2 regions of the Mycobacterium sp. Soil_C_30 genome follow, and region 1 is predicted to be linked to the other one. Evidence: riboswitches for the same ligand, from Rfam matches in the RefSeq annotation. Region 1 holds a riboswitch; the other holds the start of a gene.
The links. A riboswitch is a leader RNA that binds a small molecule or an ion and turns the genes downstream of it on or off. The one in region 1 is predicted to bind cobalamin.
Positions count from the first base shown of each region.

Region 2: linked by a shared signal. The riboswitch ahead of AC3A6P_RS13180 (ABC transporter substrate-binding protein) and the one ahead of AC3A6P_RS10005 (ABC transporter substrate-binding protein) in region 1 are both predicted to bind cobalamin.

Region 1 covers NZ_JBDGJH010000004.1:377,112-383,065, reverse strand. The annotation lists gene cobT (nicotinate-nucleotide--dimethylbenzimidazole phosphoribosyltransferase) at 1-383, shown strand, start outside; gene AC3A6P_RS10025 (bifunctional adenosylcobinamide kinase/adenosylcobinamide-phosphate guanylyltransferase) at 389-913, opposite strand; gene AC3A6P_RS10020 (cobalamin biosynthesis protein) at 937-1,920, shown strand; gene AC3A6P_RS10015 (ABC transporter ATP-binding protein) at 1,927-2,691, opposite strand; gene AC3A6P_RS10010 (FecCD family ABC transporter permease) at 2,688-3,683, opposite strand; gene AC3A6P_RS10005 (ABC transporter substrate-binding protein) at 3,707-4,714, opposite strand; cobalamin riboswitch at 4,769-4,955, opposite strand; gene AC3A6P_RS10000 (cobalt-precorrin-6A reductase) at 4,951-5,688, opposite strand; gene AC3A6P_RS09995 (cobyric acid synthase) at 5,685-5,954, opposite strand, start outside.
Region 2 covers NZ_JBDGJH010000006.1:42,299-48,252, forward strand. The annotation lists gene AC3A6P_RS13160 (LacI family DNA-binding transcriptional regulator) at 1-883, shown strand, start outside; gene AC3A6P_RS13165 (ABC transporter ATP-binding protein) at 853-1,674, opposite strand; gene AC3A6P_RS13170 (FecCD family ABC transporter permease) at 1,671-2,663, opposite strand; gene AC3A6P_RS13175 ((2Fe-2S)-binding protein) at 2,684-3,310, opposite strand; gene AC3A6P_RS13180 (ABC transporter substrate-binding protein) at 3,307-4,278, opposite strand; cobalamin riboswitch at 4,313-4,448, opposite strand; partial or broken gene AC3A6P_RS13185 (glycosyltransferase family 87 protein) at 4,437-5,954, opposite strand, start outside.

The sequences.
Region 1 (5,954 bases):
TGGCCCGGGTCGGTGACCGCGCTGGCGATCCAGTGCAGACATTGGCCGCACTCGGCAGCGCTGACCTTGCTGCATCCACGGGATACCTTGTCACCGCGGCACGTTCGGGTGTCCCGGTGCTGCTCGACGGGCTGATGGCGGTGGCGTGCGCCCTGACCGCCGACCGGATGAACCCCGGAGCGGCGGCCTGGTTCGCGGCGGGGCACCGCTCCACCGAACCGGCACAGAGCCTGGCGTTGGACAAGCTGGGCCTGGCACCGGTGCTGGATCTGGGTCTGCGACTCGGTGAAGGGTCCGGCGCGGTGGCCGCGGTACCGGTGTTGCGCGGCGCGGTGGCCGCACTGCGCGACACGGCGCTACTGACGGAACTGCTGCCGGGTTGAGCAGCTCACAGCTTCAGGACACGACCGGCGATCACCAGGTGCACTTCATCGCAGACCGCGGCCACGCGCTGGTTGACGGTGCCGAGCAGATCACGGAACAGCCGGCCCGATTGGTGTGCGGGCACCACACCGAGGCCCACCTCGTTGGTCACCACCACCGCCTCGGTCACCGCGCCGAGTGCAGCGCACACCGTGTCGAGATGGGCGCCGATGGCCGCGGACGCCTCCCCGGAAGAGCCCTCCCACAGCTGCTCGGCGTCCATGATCGCCGTCAACCAGGTACCGAGACAGTCGATCAGCACCGGACCCGGCCGGTCGGTGAGCACCTCGGCCAGCGCGCTGCTCTCCACCGTCGACCAGCTCTGCGGACGGCGCTGCCGGTGCAGCGCCACCCGGGCATCCCAGTCCGGGTCGGTGCCGTCGGTGGCGCGCCCGGGTGCCACATACGTCACGCCGGCGACACCGTCCAGCAGCGCCTCGGCGTGACCCGACTTGCCGGAGCGCACGCCACCGGTGACAAGGATCCGCACCCGCCCATCGTAGGTGTAGGCCGATGCTGAACCCAACGACCTGGCAGGCCGCCGGTCTGGTCCTGGGCCACGCCGCTGACCGTCTCCTCGGCGATCCTCGCCGGGGCCATCCCGTGGCCGGATTCGGCCGTGCCGCTTCGGCACTCGAACAGCGGATATACGGTGACAGCCGCGCGCGTGGCGTTGGGTACCAGGTTCTGCTGATCGGGGCCGCGACGGGACTGGCCGTCACCGCCCAGCGCTGCGCCCGCCATCCCGTGGCGCAGGTGCTGGTGACCGCGGTGACCACCTGGGCAGTGCTCGGCGGCCGTTCACTCGAACGGGAGGCGCTGGCCGTGCACCAGTTGCTCGAAGCCGATGATCTCGACGGGGCCCGGCGCCGGTTGCGCAACCTGGTGGGCCGCGACACCTCCGCGCTGACACCCGACGAAGTGGCCCGCGCCGTCGTCGAATCGGTGGCCGAGAACACCAGCGACGCGGTGGTCACATCGTTTTTCTGGGGTGCGGTCGCCGGGGTGCCGGGTCTGGTGGGGCACCGGGCCGCCAACACCCTGGATGCGATGGTGGGCCACCACAACGCGAGATACGAGCGATTCGGTTGGGCCGCCGCCCGATTCGACGATGTCCTGGGCTTCCCCGGCGCCCGCAGCGCCGGTCTGATCACAACGATCCTGGCCCCTGATCCGCGCGGAGCGCTGCGCGCGTGGCGCCGCGACGCCCGTGCTCACCCCAGCCCCAACGCCGGGGTGGTCGAGGCCAGTTTCGCTGGGGCGCTGGGGATCCGGCTCGGCGGCACCAACACCTACTACGGCAACCGCGTCGAGCACCGCGCGCTGATGGGTGACGGCCGCGCCCCGGTGCCGAGCGACATCCCGCGGACCACCCGGCTGGCCCGCCGAGTCGGCCTGGCCGCCGCCCTACTCTCCGCGAGCGCGCGTGTCTGCACGCAACACACCGGGCTTTTTCGTACCAACACGCGCGCTCGCCGAGGGCTTTTTGCACGCTAGTGCGGCTCAGCGCAGCGGCCGGCCGAACCGCACATGCGGACGGCCATCCTCCAGGTGCACCGTTGCCTGCACTCCGTACACCTGCGCGATCACGTCCGCGGTGAGCACTCTGGCCGGTGGACCCGCGGTGTGCACCCGCCCGTGCTGGAGGATCACCAACTCCTCGCAATAGGCCGCGGCCAGGTTGAGGTCGTGCAGCGCCATCAGCGTGGTGGTGTCGGTGGAGGTCACCAATTCGAGCAGTTCCAGTTGGTGCCGGATGTCGAGGTGGTTGGTCGGTTCATCCAACAACAGCTCGGTCGGCTCCTGCGCCAGGGCCCGCGCGATCTGCACACGTTGTCGTTCCCCGCCGGACAGCGTGGAATAGCGCCTGTCCAGCAGCATTTCGATTCCTGTTGTCACCGAGACTGATTCCACGATCTCACGGTCCCGGGCCGACATCGGCGACCAGGGCTGCCGATGCGGCAGGCGACCGAGCTCCACCACGTCACGCACCGTGGGCTCCTGATCAGTGGTGGCCTCCTGGTCGACGACCGCGAGCCGCCGCGCCACCTGGCGCCTGCTCATCGTCGACACGTCGGTGTCGTCGAGGCGAACCACCCCCGACGAGGCGGGGCGAATCCCCGCCAAGAGCCGCAACAGCGACGACTTCCCCGAACCGTTGGGGCCGAGCAACCCGACGGTGCCGCCGGCGGCGACGGTGATGTCCACCCCGTCGACGATCACCCGGCCATGGGTATACCAGGTGACCCGGCTGGCGCACAGGCTCATCCGCTTCTCCTGCGCCGCAACAGAATCACCACGAAGGCAGGTACGCCGACGATCGCGGTGGCCACTCCGACGGGAAGTTCCTGCGGGGCGATCACCACCCGGGCCGCCGTGTCCACCCACACCAGGAAGATCGCCCCGAGGATGGTGGCCGTCGGCACCAACACGCGGTGCCTGGTCCCCACCAACGCCCTCGCCGCGTGCGGCAGCACCAGACCGACGAACCCGATGGCACCCGAGGTCGACACGATCACCGCAGTCACCAGCGCGGTCACCACCAACAGCAGCAGCCGGATCCGTCCGACCGCCACCCCCAGCGCAGCGGCGGCGTCCTGACCGAAGAGGAACGCGTCCAGCGTGCCGGCGCAGGCCCAGCAGATCACCACTCCCAGGATCACCAACACCGCACACACCGCCACATCGCGCCAGGACGCGGTGCTCAGCGACCCCAGCAGCCAGAACAACACTCCCCTGGTCTGCTCGGCATCCGCCGACCTGAACACGATGAACGATGTCAGCGCCGAGAACAGTTGGGTGGCAGCCACTCCGGCGAGGATCATCCGGTCCATCCCGCCCCCGGCGGCGAACGCGAGCACCAGAACCAGGCCGAAAGCGACGACCGCGCCGACGAAGGCGCCCGCCGTCAGTCCGATCGCCCCGGCGCCGATACCGAGGACCACCACCGACACCGCACCGGTCGACGCTCCCGAGGCGACGCCGAGGATGAACGGATCGGCCAGCGGATTGCGCAACAGCGACTGCAGCATCACGCCACACAGCGCGAGCCCCGCTCCGCACGCCGCGGCCAGTAGCGCGCGGGGCAGTCGCAGCTCCCAGATGATGCTCTGCTGCAGCAGCGACAGCTGAGAATCGGGGCCGCCGAACCGTTCGAGGACGGCGGCGAATGCGTCGCGGGGCCCGAGATCCGACGGCCCGATGGTGGTGGCGGCCGCGACCGACACCAACAGCAGTACCAGCCCCGCCGGCCAGACCACAGCCGGGGAGCGCAGCGCGCTGCTCAGCGGGCCAGACCGAACTGCGCCAACCCGCCTGCGACCTTCTCGATGGCGTCCGCCATCCGGATCGACGGGTTGAGCTCGGCGCCGGCCAACGGGATGTAGCGTTTGTTCTTCACCGCCGTCATCTCGCGGGTGACGGGATTCGATTCCAGGAAAGCGATTTTCGCGGCGGCGTTCTCAGCGGTTTGGCTCTTGCGGGTCAGGTCGCCGAGGATCAGCACATCGGGATCGCGCTGCGCCACCGTCTCCCAGTTGATCTGCGGCCAATCCTCCGGAGAATCCTCGAACACGTTCTTCAACCCGAGGGTGCGGTTGATGACACCAGGCCCGCCGCAGCACCCGGCCATGTACGGCGACTCGGAGTTGGCGAACCAGTACAGCACTGTGGTGCCGGCCGTGTCTCTCCTCGAGGCGGCGGCCACCCGGTTCTGCATGTCAGCGACGAGTCCCTCGGCGCGGGCCTGTTCGCCGACCAGGGCACCGAGGTCACGGATCTCGGTGTAGATGGCGTCGATCTCCAGTGTCTCGGTGCGCCGGCCGTCGGAATTGCCGGCCTCTTTGGTGCACTCGACAACCGACATGTACGACGGGACGCCCAGTTTCGCCAGATCCTCCGGAGTGGTGACGCCGCCGGGACCGAGGGTGCCCTGCAGCGATGCGGTGACCAGATCGGGCTCCGTGGCGAGAACCGTCTCGAACGACGGCGCCTGGTCGGCGAGCCGCTCTACCGTGGCGTTGTCGGCCTCCAGCGATGGCAGGATGGGATCGGTCCAGCCCGCGGCACCCACCATGCGATCGGCGGCGCCGAGCGACAGCAACATCTCCGTGCTGCCCTGGTTCAACGAGACGATGCGTTCGGGTGCCTGCTGGATCGTGACCTCACGACCGCAGTTCTCGATCGACACGGGGTAGCCCTGGGCGGGGGCGGCGGAGGGTTGTTCCGCAGAAGAGCTGCACCCTGCCAGCACAAGGGCAAAGACGGCAAACACCAACAACTCTGGTCGCATGGCGATCCTTCACATCAGGGGGTCCAACAGCGAGACCCGATGACCTCACCGCGACGGGTGTCGCGGCTGCCAGCAGGTTTTCGGGCTCGGAGATCGTCCTCGGCGGGCTGCCTTCCCAGGAGCTACGCTCCCAGTGGCTTACACATGCCCGCTTCGTCACTCCACACCGCTGCGCGTCAGCCCCGGAGTCGCACCGGGTTCCCTGCTCCATACGGAGGCGACTGGCAAGTGCCAGGTTACAGTGCCCGCACCCAGGCAGCGGCCTCTTCCACGCTGGACACCGCGATGACGCCGGCGGGCACCTCGGGGCGGCGGACGATCACCACCGGCAGTCCGAGCTCATCGGCGGCCGCCATCTTCGGCCAGGTGTACTCACCGCCGGAGTCCTTGGTCACCAACACATCCGCCCGATGGTCACGCAGCAGCTCCAGTTCACCCGGCAACGCGTACGGACCACGGTCGTGCTGCAGTCGCCACGACGGCGGCACATCCACGTCGGGATCGTCGACCACCCGCGCCAGCACCGCCAGCTCGTGCAAGGCAGGAATGAAGCGCGCGAGTTGCTGTCGTCCGATGGTGAGCACGGGTCGCTGCCCCAGTCGCGCGGTGAGCACCGCCGCCTCGTCATGCGAATCCACCCACTGCCAGGACGGTTTTGCGCGGTCGGACCAGCCGGGTCGCTGCAACCGCAGCAGCGGGCGCTGGGCGGATCCGGTGGTGCAGGCGGTGACGGCGTTCTGGGACATGGTCATCGCGAACGGGTGGGTGGCGTCCACCACGGCGTCGTAATCGGCCAGGGCGCTACGCAATCCGTCCACCCCGCCGAATCCACCGACGCGGACCGGGCCGACGGGCATCCGCGGCCGGGCCACCCGACCGGCCAACGAACTCATCACGTCGATCCCGTCGGCCACCAACTCCGCAGCCAGAGCTCGGGCTTCGGCGGTGCCGCCGAGGAGCAACACCCTCGTCACGGTGCTCCCGGCGGAAGGAACGGAAGTCCCGCGGGTGCACCATTGGTCACCAGCGCCAGCAGCGCATCGACGTCGAGGTGTTGTTCGACCAACTGTCCCAACAGATCCAGCCGACGCTGCCGGGCTGCCGGGAAGCTCACCCCGGACGGCGCCACCCCCAGCGTCTCGCCCAGGAACGCCGAACGCAACGCGTCACCTTCGAGCGAGCCGTGCCACATGGTCCCGAAAACCTGCCCGGCGCGGGCCCCACCGAGGAATTCGTCGAC
Region 2 (5,954 bases), on a different contig from region 1:
CATCGAAGAGACCGGCTACGTCCCCAATCTGGCCGCCAGCCACCTGGCCTCGAATCGCAGCCGCACCATCGCGGCCATCGTCCCGGTGATCTCGGCGTCGATCTTCTCCGACACCCTGCGCGCGGCGGCGGCGCGTCTGGGTCCGGCGGGTTACCAGATGACCGTGGGCTACACCGATTACGAGGAGGAGCGCGAGGAGGACCTGATTCGCGGCGCCATCTCCCGGCGCCCGGACGGTTTCCTGATCGTCGGCACGCTGCACACCGACCTCACCACCCGACTGCTCCGGGACTACGGCGCCCCGGTGGTCGAGACGTGGGACTGGAACACCGAACCGCTGGACACCCTGGTCGGCTTCTCCAACCGCGACGCGATGATCGACGTGGTGCGCTACCTCGTCGACAACGGCCATCGCAGACTGACATTCGCCGGCATCCTGCGACCCGGTGACGCCCGGGCCAGCCGGCGGCTCGAAGGATTCACCGCCGGGATGCGCGCCCTGCTCCCCGATGAACCCCTGCGTGTGGTGGACCTGCCCGGCCGGGAGGTGTCCATGGACACCGGGGTGGAGTTGCTCGACACCGTGCTGCAACGCCATCCCGAAACCTCCGCGGTGGTGTTCGCCTCCGACGTCTTCGCGGCGGCCGCGGTGCTGGCTGCCCAGCGACGGGGCCTGGTGGTGCCGGACCAGCTGGCGATCACCGGTTTCGGTGACTTCGAGATAGCCCGCCACCTCATCCCCGCGCTCACCACCGTCAGTGTGGACGTCAACGAAATCGGTTCGCGCGCAGCGGATCTTCTCCTGGCCCGGATCAACGGTGAAGCCGTCGACGCCACCGCCGTCGACGTCGGCTATCGCATTGTCGCGCGCGAGACCGCCTGACCGGTCGCGGCCACCGACCCTCCCGGATCGAAACTCACCTGGGACCGACCGGTGACGGGATGCGGGCCGACGGTGCCGACGACACCGTAGACCTGCGCCAACAGCTCCGGGGTCAGAACCTCCGCCGGTGGGCCCGCACACACCGAACGCCCGCGATCGAGCACGTGGATGACATCGCAATAGTGCGCGGCCAGGTTCAGATCATGCAGTGCGACGACGGCCGTCACCCCCAGCCGGCGTGGCAACGCCAGGGCGTCGAACTGATGCCGGATATCGAGGTGGTTGGTGGGCTCGTCGAGCACCAGCAGACGCGGCTGCTGCGCCAGGGCCCGCGCGATGAGCACCCGCTGGCGCTCGCCGCCGGACATCAGCGCGAACGGCTGCCACGTCAGATGCGCGGCACCCACCAGGTCGAGCGCCTGCGTGACGATCGCGGCGTCCGTTGCGTCGTCACGCTGGAACATCCGCTTGAACGGGGCGCGGCCCATCGCCACCACATCGTGGGCGCGCAGATCGAAATCACCTGCCGCATCTTGTAATACGGTGGCCACCCGGCGGGCGAGCTCCCTGGTGGACAGCTGACCGATCTTCACCCCGTCGACGTACACCTGCCCGGCGGCGGGTTTCAGGATGCCCACCAGCGCGCGCAACAGGGTGGATTTTCCGCACCCGTTGGGGCCCACCACTCCGATGACCTGGCCCGGTTCAGCCGACAGCGACACCGATTCGACCACCATGCGGCCGGAGAGGCGCACCGACACCGCGTCGGCCCGCAATCGCGCGGCGCTCACGCGGCCACCGTCCGGCGGGCATCCCGGCGGATGAGCCAGAGGAAGAACGGCCCACCGCACAACGCGGTGAGCACACCCACCGGGATCTCCTGCGGTGACGCCAACGTCCGGGCCGCCATATCGGCGATCACCAGGAAGGAGGCGCCCGCCAGCGCGGTGGCCGGCAGCGCCCGCCGGTGGTCGCTGCCCACGAGCAGTCGCACCGCGTGGGGCAGGATCAGCCCGACGAACCCGATGGGCCCGCTGACGGCCACCAGCACACCGGTGACCAGTGAGGTCACCACGAACAACTGCACGCGAAACCGGTTGGCGTCCACCCCCATTGTCATCGCTGCCTCATCACCGGCCAGCAGGACGTTGAGGGTGCGGGACTGCGCCAGCAGCACCGCCAGCCCGATCAGCACCACCGACAGCGGCAGCCACAGGGAATCCCAGTTCGCCCCACCCAGACCGCCCAGCAGCCAGGTCAACACCTGGCGGGCCTGGTCGCCGCTGCTCGACATGATCAGCATCAAGCTGGTCACCGCCGACAGCACGTAGGCGACCGCGACACCGGCGAGGACCAGGCGGGTGGTGGTGATCTGGCCACCGGCGCGGGACAGCAGGTACACCAACCCCAGTGCCGCAAGAGCACCCAGGAAGGCGGCGACGGACGTCGAGGCGAACCCGAACACCGTCACCCCGGTCAGGATGACCGCCACCGCGCCCACCGAAGCACCGGAGGAGACCCCGAGCAGGAACGGATCGGCCAGCGGGTTGCGTACCAGCGCCTGCAAGGTCATCCCGACCACACCCAGGCCGGCACCCACCACCGCGCCCAGCAGCACCCGCGGCCCCCGCACCTGCAGCACGATGGTCGCGTGATGCGTGGGAACAGGTTGTTGCAGAATCGCTTTGGCGACATCGGCCGGCGGGACGTTGATGGAGCCGATCGCCAGACCCAGCACCATGCTGGCGACCAGAAGGGCGGCCAGGCCCAGCATGACCATGGGGTAGGAAGCCCGCGGGTTCACAGCGGACAGTCCCCACACTTGCGTCCGGCGGCCGTGCGGTAGAACAGGCAACAGCTCCGCCGCTTGGGGGTGGTGATCGGTCCGATGACCCGGCCGAGCAGGGGCGGCTGTGCCAACAACGCCGACGCGACGGCATAGCAGGACCGGCCCCGGCTGGCTGACCGCGCCGAGAGCACCAATGCCGTGGCGGCGTTGCCCCACAGCAGACCATCGGTCATCTTGGTGGCGGTCCGCACGGTCTCGTGGAAGACTTCGAGTTGGCTGATGACGTTGTGCCCCAACAACTCTGCCACCTGCTCCGTGGTCGCACCCAGACAATCGGTGCCGCGCAGGTCCGCGAAACCCAGGACCAGCCTGCCGTCTGCGCCGGCGCCGTACCGCAGCCCGGTCAGGTCCGGCACGATGCGGCCGAAAGCCCACGCCCCCAGCGACACCGCCCACACTCGTTCGGCGAACTCGTACTGCAGAGAGGACGCCGCCACCCGTGACTCGGCGGTACCGAGCCGGGCGGCCACCGCCGTCAGCGTCCTGTCGAGGTCGAACTCCGGAACGGCCCCGTCCAGTCCGACTTCGAAGTACCCGCCGAACCGGGCGGCGCGGGTGAGCGCAGCCGCCAACGTCATTGGAAGCGGTCCGGATGCAACTGCGCTGCCAGCTTGCCCACCGCGTACGGCGCCCGAACCCCCATCACCGTGTCCTGCAGGGTCAGGTCGGCGAACCTGTTGTTCTTGATCGCCGGTACGTCGGCCAGCTCCGGCCGCGACCGCAGGAACTCCTTCTTGTTCTCCACCCCCGGCGCGCCGAAGTAGTCATAGATGACGATGACATCGGGGTTGCGTTCGATGACCTGTTCCCACGAGACGTCGCCGAACACCTCGTCGAGATCGGCGAAAATGTTGGTTCCCCCGGCCAATTCGATGAGCTGGGTTCCGATTCCCTTGCCGCCGGCGGTGAATGCCGAGTCCTCGCCACTGTCGTAGACGAACACCTTCAGCGGTGGCACGCCCTCGAGGCCGGCGCGCGCGTCGTCGACGCTGCGTTTCATCTCGGTCGTCAGGCTCTCCGCGCGTTCCGGCACACCGAAGATCGTGGCGACCCGCTCGATCTCGGCGTAGACGTCATCCATCCGGACCGGGCCCGTCGCGCAGGCCTCCGGGCTGAGATACGTGGTGATCCCGGCATCGGCGAACGCCGCGCGGGCGCGGCCCTCCGACTCGGCGAACGCGCTGCGGTAGCCGCCGTAGACGAAATCCGGGCCCGCCGCCAGCAATTGTTCGAAGGAAGCGTCCTTGTCCGAGATCAACGGGATGTCGTCGTAGGCCTGCTGGTACTGCGGCAGCGGCGGATTGTCCGGGTAGACATTGCCCACCACAGAGTCCTGTAATCCGAGCGCCAGCATGATCTCGGTGGACTGCTGGAAATAGCCGACCGCCCGGGCCGGCGGCGCGTCGACGGTGACGGCCTCATCGCAGTTGTCGATGGTGAGCGGGAAGCCCTCTGCCGCTTCGACTTTGGTGTCCGAAGCTGCCGAACTGCAGCCGGCGAGAAGCGCTACAACGGTGAGGGTGGCACAGAGTGTGCGAACGGTCATGCGTGACTCCATCCGGGATGTCCTCGTCCCAGGGCAGGCTCATCCGGTGGAGGCAGTATCGGACTTCCGGGTTCGCTACCCGGTCACCGTGGCGGGACCGCGCCGGATTCACACCGGCTTCCTGCTTGTCCATCGGAGCCGATCGGTTGACCGGCGCTACCGACTTTAGCTGAGAGGAAGGCCGGCAACCACGAGGGTGGGTTGTCCGGAGCCCGGTCGAAGACCCCGCCCGACGGGTCGTCGATACGGCCACGCCAGCGCACCAGGTCGTCGGCGGGGCGGTAGATCTGCCGGATCACCAGGACACAGAGCCCGATGACGGCGATGTCACGCAGCAGGACGGTGGTGGTCAGCGCCTGCTCGGGCAACCCCTTGTTCTGCTCGCCGAACAGGAACAGCATGCGCGGCACCCACACCAGGGCGTCGATGGTCATCCAGGCCAGCAGGATCCTGCGGTGCGGGAGCGCGAGCACCGCCAACGGAACCAGCCACAGCGAGAACTGCGGGCTCCACACCTTGTTGGTCAGCAGGAACGCCGCCACCACCAGGAACGCCAACTGCGCCAGCCGGGGCCGGGTAGGTGCGGTGAGCGCGATGTAGGCGATTGCGGCACAACACAACACGAACAACAGCGCAACCACACTGTTGAGAATCGCCGGCGGCTCCCAGAAGCCGAGCTCGGTGTCGAAACCCCGCCAGCCGGTGAAGCTGCCGAACACGTTGTACAGCGAGTCCATGTCCTCACCGCGGCGGCTGTTGAGCCGGAAGAACTCCGCCCACCCCTGCGGGAACAGCACCATGATCGGCAGGTTGACCACCAGCCAGGCGGCCAGCGCCGCCGCCACCGTCTTACCGGCCTCGACGAGACGGCCCGACCGCACCGCCAGCAGCACGATCGGCAGGAGCAACAGTGCCGGATACAGCTTGGCCGCCACCCCGAGGCCGATCAGCACACCGGCCAGCACCGGTCTTCGGCGCGCCCACGCCAGCAGCCCACCCATGGCGAAAGCCGTTGCCAGCGCGTCGAAATTGGTGAAGATCTGGAAGATCAGCAGAGGCGAGCCGGCCACCAGGGCGGCGTCCCAGATGCGGCGTCCGGCCAGCATCGCGGTGGCCCACACCGTCGCCAACCAGGCCAGCGCCAGGCCGAACGCGGCGATGTTGAAGAACATCACCACCTCGGCGACACCGGAGAGCACCGGCCAGGTGACCGCCCGCGTCAGCGCCGAATAGGTCTTGGCCAGCGCCATCGACACGTACTGGTAGACGCCGGTGAGCACCGGATACTCCATGTAACGGATGGCCTGGGTGCCGTCGTACTGGGTGCGGGGCTGACCGTTCTCGTCGGTCTCCAGCCAGCTCGATTTGTACGGGAACTTGCCCTGGCTCAACAACTCCGCGGTGTAGAGCGGCACGGTGTCGGAATAACAGAGCGAGTAGTAGGCCCGCTGGTTCTCCCAGTTGGCCACGCGTTGATCGGCGGTGCCGGTGCCCACGGTCTGCAGACACGGCGATTTGGTGGTCCACCCGAGCGCGAGGAACACCAGGGCGATGACGAAGATGACCCGCAGCGGGGTGAACAACCGCTGCCTGCCGATGAGTGCATGCCGTCCGACCGGTCCCCCGACCACGTCGGACATGGCCGACACCATCACATCGTTGCGGCTGGGCAGGTC